DNA from 2 places in the Anaeromassilibacillus sp. 1001302B_160321_C8 genome. Region 2 is predicted to be linked to the other one. Evidence: predicted binding sites of a transcription regulator. Region 2 holds the regulator's gene; the other holds the start of a gene.

Region 1 (3,327 bases), on a different contig from region 2:
ATCCCTGGTGATGCTGCCCCTGATTATGAATTGGCTAACGACAATCAACGAGTTGGGCGACTCCTTCACCCCGCAGCAGGCTATGGGCTTCTTCCAGGGGGTCATGCTCTTGGGGTTGGTTTTCTCGCTGGTGTTCGGTGTAATCTACTATATCATTACCCGCCTGATGCTGAAAAAGAAGCTCAATTTGGAGTAACTTCGGGTTAATTGGCAGTAACCTGCCCGCAAAACGATAGGAGGAACGACATGCACGGTCCCATATACGTCCGGCGCTATTTGCTGAATCTGGCGCGGCTGGGGGTCACGACCGGCCTGGCCGTCGGGCTGTTTGGGACGGCAGCCCTCCTCCTGGCGGGCAGGTTTTTTGCTGCCTATGGCGATCTGTTGTTTTTGGCGGCCGTGCTGCTGCCGGTTTTGGTCTGTCTGCTGGGCTTTGAAAAGAAGCCTCTCCGGGCGGTGGGGCTCACCGCGCGGCGTTGCGATCCCGGCGATTTCTTCTTCGGGATGCTCTGGGCGGCGATTGGGTTTCTTGGAATTCTGTGGGTTGCATTCCTTCTGACGGAGCGAAATGACGTTTGGATCGCCCTGCTCCAGGGCGCCAGCATCCCCCGCCTGGCCCACTATCTCATCGTTGGCTTTTGTGAGGAGCTGCTCTTCCGCGGATACCTGTTTCAGAACTTGTTCTGCGAGTGGCCCTTTTGGAGGAGGAGCCTGCTCTCCGCGGCGGTCTATCTGTTGCCTCACAGCTTGTGTGCAGGCGGGAACGATTTCCCGGCGCTCCTGTTTGTGTGTTTGTTTGGGCTCCTGGCGAATTATCTGACATATTGCACGGGAAGCATTTGGATGGGTGTCGGGTTTCACGGGATGTGGAACCTGTTGGCTGCAACCTGTTTTTGTTGCCCAGAGACCCAAGAAATTGCCGCGCCGCTGTTCCTCCTGTTGTCCTTTCCGCTGTTCCGCGGCCTGTTTCACCGGCGGGGGCGGCGCGCCCAAGCCAGCTGATCCAGCCCCTTGTATTTTTCCACAGAAAGGGATATACTGGAAGCGGTACATGGGGGACGGCACCCATTGCAAAAAACAGGGCATGTACATTTCCCACACGGAGAGGGGACGATACCCATCGAACGGACCATTGTTGTGGAGGACGGATGGGGGAATCGCTGTGAATCCACCTATCCGCGCCGGGCGAAACAATTGGTAAAAAAGGGTAGGGCACGCTTTGTCGGCCCGGACCGGATCCGCCTTGCGTGTCCGCCAGTCGAAACATTGGAGGATATAGCGATGAGCGATATGCAGATTTCCGCACAGGATATTTTGGCACGGATCGACCGCATCTTAGACGATACGGCGTATTTGAAAGACGCCTTTACCACGATTGAAAAGATCCCGCAGGGGGACAATGCCACGGAGACCGCCCGGCTGAAGGCCGAAGCGGTGGAGCGCATGGTCCAATCCCGGGAGAAGACCCATCGCCAGGCGCTTCGCCTGTTGGAATCCCTCGCCTGGGAGTCCGATGAGGAAGCCGGGGAGGACGAAGAAAGCAGCGGCGAGGACGAGACAGAAGAATAAAATCCCAGAGGGCGCGCCCGCGAAAAGCGGGCGCGCCTTTTCCATGCATTTCCTTTGCAGATTCCAGGGGAAATGATGAAATTTCGCATAAATTCTCTTGTCAGAAAACCACCCAAATGTTATAATATAGACAAAATTACGCGGCGGAACTTTTTTGCCTTTTTGAAAGATTGCCGCGTGAAACAAGCAGCAGGGGAGCACCCCAGGAGGAAATGAGAGTATGGAAATAACAATTTGTATCGGCAGTTCCTGCCACCTGAAAGGATCCCGCGATGTCATCAGCATCTTTCAACGCCTGGTTTCGATGAACCATCTGGAAGATAAGATCGACCTGAAGGGCTCCTTCTGTATGGGGGAGTGCACCAACAACGGCGTCTGCGTCTGTTTGGACGGGGAACGCTTTAAGGTCACCCCGCTGGAAACAGAGGCCTTTTTTAACCGCGAAGTCATGAAACGGCTGGAGAAGTAACGCTCCAAGGAGTATCAACGGGGAGTCCCCCTAAGTATGTAGGATAGGTGATGACAAATGAGTATTATTGGCTTGCAGAAAGCAAATTGCAAAAACTGCTATAAATGTGTGAAGGTTTGCCCGGTCAAATCCATCAAGGTAGAAAATGAACAGGCGAAAATCATCGACCGCGACTGCATCCTCTGCGGCACCTGCCTGGAGCAGTGCCCGCAGAACGCTAAGACGGTGGCGAGCGATGTCGCCCTGGTCAAGCAGATGATGAAGAGCGGCGAGCGGGTCATCCTTTCGATTGCCCCGTCGTACTATGGATGCTTTGATTTTGAAGATGTCCATCAGTTTGCGGGTGCGATGAAGGCGCTCGGTTTCTATGGCGTTTCGGAGACCGCGGAGGGCGCGGCGTATGTGACGGCGGAGTACCACCGCATCATGCAGGAGAACAGCATGAAGAATATCATTTCGACCTGCTGCCCGTCCGTCAACCGTTTGATTGAATTGTACTATCCGTCCCTGGTGGACCAAATGGCGCCGGTCGTTTCCCCGATGATCGCGCACGGCCGCCTGCTCAAGCAGAGCTACGGCCCCGGGACGCGCGTCGTGTTTGCAGGCCCCTGCATTGCGAAGAAGGACGAGGCCGCCGACATCCGCCACAACAACGAGATCGACGCGGTGCTGACCTTTGAGGAGCTCGGCGCCTGGCTGAAGGAGGAGCACATTTCCTTTGCCAACGCCGAATCTGCGACGTTCCTCAACCCGAGCTCGAAGATCCTGCGCATGTACCCGATCGAGGAGGGTATCCTCGCATCCTTGCGCTCCAGGGGCGACATCGGCGATTGGAAGCTCCTGTCCGTTTCCGGCTCCGGCGCCTGCATCGACCTGTGCCGCGCCATGGAACGCGGCGAGCTCGACCACTGCTTCATTGAAATCAACATGTGCCGCGACGGCTGCGTCAACGGCCCCGGTTCCGGCACGGATACCGTTTCCCGCTTTGCCTCCCGCGTCCGGATCCGCGATTATGCATATGAGGATGCGGAGTCCTATCCGAACCTGCCGGAGACCATCCCGATGCAGATGCAGTTCGTGGACCGCTCCAGCAAAGAGGACATCCCGGACGAGGAGACGATCCGCGCGATCCTGGCAAAGATCGGCAAGAACGGCCCGGAGGACGAACTCAACTGCGGCTCCTGCGGCTACCCGACCTGCCGCGCAAAGGCCATCGCCGTTTACCAGGGCAAGGCCGAGCTACATATGTGCATGCCGTACATGAAGGAGCGTGCGGAGTCCCTGAGCAA
Region 2 (3,327 bases):
TCGATATAGCAGGGGACGTTTCCGGGTCCAACGCCCAGCGCCGGCTTTCCCGTGCTGTAGGCCGCGCGGACCATGCCGCTGCCGCCAGTCGCCAGGACCAGGGATACGCCCGGATGGTTCATCAGCGCATTGGTGGCCGCGATCGACGGCGCAGTGATCCACTGGATGCAGTCCGCCGGGGCCCCGGCCTTGACCGCCGCGTCGCGCATCACCCGGGCCGCCTCGACGGAGGACTTCTGCGCGCTGGGATGGAACCCAAAGATGATGGGATTGCGCGTCTTCATACAGATCAGCGATTTGAACAGGGTGGTGGAGGTGGGATTGGTCACCGGGGTGACGCCGGCGACGACCCCCACCGGTTCCGCCACCTCCACATAGTCCTCCAGCTCGTTTTCTTCTATGATGCCGACCGTCTTCTGGCCTTTGATGGAGTGCCAGATGTATTCGGTGGCAAAAATATTTTTGATGATTTTGTCTTCCACAACGCCGCGCCCGGTCTCCTCATAGGCGAGCTTTGCCAGGCGCACGTGTTGATCCAGACCCGCCAGCGCCATGGCGTGGACAATGTTGTCCACCTGCTCCTGATCCATGTCCATAAAGGCAAGCAAGGCTTTTTGGGCCCGCTGCACCAGCTCATCGATCATCCCTTGGGCGTCCATTGCGGCATCTGCCGCGGCTTCGCGTGCATGCGCTTCTACGGCAACATCGGTCTCCGATTCCGGGATTCCCGCCCTTTTTACCACGGGAACCTTCTTTGCTTTCTCGTCAGGCATCCTATTTTCCTCCCACTTTGTATTTGCTGGTAGTATCTCCGGACGGGGGAAAAATATGCCGGATAGAATATGGCGCTTGCGTCTAGCGGCTTTATGCGGCGAAAATAGATTTTGGTGCGGTACATGGACGATTTCCCGAAGAAATGGCACGCGAGAAGCCCGGAAACGGGAATACAAGCCTATAATTATGCAGGAATGATAAAAAGAGGGTAAGTTCCTTGGCAGGAACCTACCCTCTATTGGATATAATTTTTATGATTATTTTGTGGTGCGCATGGGATCATTTGTGATGCGGTAACAGAGCGTCATCAGGCTGTCGTTCAGATGGACATTCTCCACAATGGCGTCCCCATATTTCATGTTGATGTCATAGTGGCTGAAATTCCAGAAACAGCGGATTCCCAGCGCATACAAGCGGTCGCTCAAGGATTCCACCGCGCTGCGCGGAACACAGAGAACGGCCATAGTCGGCTTTTCAAGGTTGCAGAACCGCTCCAGGGTGTCAATGTTGCGCACAGTGAGACCATTGATGGTCCGGCCGATTTTGGCGTCGGCATTGTCAAAGATTCCCGCCAGTGTGAAGCCCTCTGTCTCAAAGGAGAGATGGGAGGCGATCGCTTGGCCCAGGTTGCCCGCGCCGATCAAAACCGCTTTGTATGCGTGGGAGAGCCCGAGGATGTTTCCGATCTCTGTACAAAGCTGATCCACCATGTAGCCGTATCCCTGCTGCCCGAACCCGCCGAAGCAGTTGAGATCCTGACGAATCTGGGAGGCGGTGAGCCCCAGCTTTGCCGAAAGCTCGGTGGAGGAAATGCGCGTGACGCCCTTTTCCCGCAAAAGCTTGAGAAACCGATAGTAGCGGGGAAGCCGCCGGATAACGGACATGGAGATGTTTTCCCGTTTTGGCATAATTCGTAAGGTCCTTTCTATTTGAGAAAAAGAAAGCCGGTAAAGGTTGCGCCTTATACGAAGGAGATCAGAGCATCGCTGCGAGGCGCTTATCAATCTCCTTCAGGAAGGTCTCCGTGTCCACAGTGGTCTTGTTCGGCAGCTTGGAGAGGCTGGCCAGGTCGCCGGTCATCACGCCTTCTTCAATGGTCTGGATGGAGGCGCGCTCCAATTTATCCGCGAAGTCCATCAGGGCGGAGTTGCCGTCCAGCTCGCCGCGCTTGCGCAGGGCGCCCGTCCAGGCGAACAGGGTTGCCATGGAGTTCGTGGAGGTCTTTTCGCCCTTCAGATGTTTATAGTAATGGCGCTGCACGGTGCCGTGCGCTGCCTCATATTCATATACGCCATCCGGGGAAACCAGGACGCTGGTCATCATAGCCAGGCTGCCGTATGCCGTGGCGACCATGTCGCTCATCACGTCGCCGTCGTAGTTTTTGCATGCCCAGATATAGCCGCCCTCGGAGCGGATGACGCGGGCCACTGCGTCGTCAATCAGGGTGTAGAAATATTCGATGCCCGCCGCATCAAATTTCTCTTTGTACTCCGCGTCGAAGATTTCCTGGAAGATGTCCTTGAAGCGGTGATCGTACTGCTTGGAAATGGTATCCTTGGTTGCAAACCAGAGGTCCTTTTTCTCGTCCAAAGCGTAGTTAAAGCAGGAGCGCGCAAAGCTGCCGATGCTCTTGTCCAGGTTATGGACGCCCTGGATGATGCCGCTGGATGTCTGGAAATCGTGGATGGTCGCGCGGGTCTCCTTGCCGTCCGCATCCGTGACGACCAGCTCTGCCTTGGAGCCTGCGGGCACCTGCATCTCCACATTGCGGTATACGTCGCCGTAAGCATGACGCGCAATGGTGATCGGCTTTGTCCAGGTGGGGATGAACGGGGTGATGCCTTTTACCAGGATCGGGGTGCGGAAAACCGTGCCGTCCAGCATGGCGCGGATGGTGCCGTTCGGAGACTTCCACATCTCTTTGAGGTTATACTCCTCCACACGGGCAGCATTCGGCGTGATGGTGGCGCACTTGACGGCCACACCATATTTCTTGGTAGCGTTGGCGCTGTCCACGGTCACCTGGTCGTTGGTCTCGTCGCGGTGCTTCAGACCGAGGTCGTAATACTCGGTTTTCAGGTCGATATAGGGCGTGAGCAGGATATCCTTAATCATCTTCCAGATGATGCGGGTCATCTCGTCGCCGTCCATCTCCACCAGCGGGGTGGTCATAGGAATTTTATTGGCCATGGGGAATCCCTCCATTTATTTTATATAGTTTAAATTATTTGGATTGCTCTCTTGTATAGTTCAGCAGGCCGCCGGCAAGGACCATTTCGCGCTGGCGTGCGGAGAGAACCGCTTCCGCCTCAAATTCAATGCCTTTGGTCAAATCTTTGACGATGATCTTCGAATTGTCGGCGATGGCGGAACGGATGTCCGGCAGTTCCAGCTCGTCCATCTGGTCGATGCGGTCATAATCGGCCTCATCCTTAAAGACCAACGGGAGAATGCCGGCGTTTGCCAGGTTTGCGCAGTGGATGCGCGCGAAGCTCTTGGCGATGACCGCCTTGACGCCCAGATACAGCGGCACCAGTGCGGCATGTTCGCGGG

The links. The regulator Rex, encoded in region 2, represses fermentation and respiration genes when NADH is low (regulators of the CRP and FNR family bind a similar motif). The targets are predictions, from matches to a motif close to ATTGTTAANNNNTTAACAAT.
Region 1: I2E77_RS00120 ((2Fe-2S) ferredoxin domain-containing protein) is a predicted target of Rex. The motif match lies at 1,685-1,704, and genes of this name have one in related genera.

Annotation. Positions count from the first base shown of each region.
Region 1 covers NZ_JADNJD010000001.1:24,189-27,515, forward strand. The annotation lists gene I2E77_RS00105 (hypothetical protein) at 1-196, shown strand, start outside; gene I2E77_RS00110 (CPBP family intramembrane glutamic endopeptidase) at 247-1,002, shown strand; gene I2E77_RS00115 (hypothetical protein) at 1,069-1,569, shown strand; gene I2E77_RS00120 ((2Fe-2S) ferredoxin domain-containing protein) at 1,790-2,038, shown strand; gene I2E77_RS00125 ([Fe-Fe] hydrogenase large subunit C-terminal domain-containing protein) at 2,096-3,327, shown strand, end outside.
Region 2 covers NZ_JADNJD010000023.1:20,443-23,769, forward strand. The annotation lists gene adhE (bifunctional acetaldehyde-CoA/alcohol dehydrogenase) at 1-773, opposite strand, end outside; gene I2E77_RS12630 (redox-sensing transcriptional repressor Rex) at 1,032-1,682, opposite strand; gene I2E77_RS12635 (NADP-dependent isocitrate dehydrogenase) at 1,750-2,964, opposite strand; gene I2E77_RS12640 (aconitate hydratase) at 2,999-3,327, opposite strand, start outside.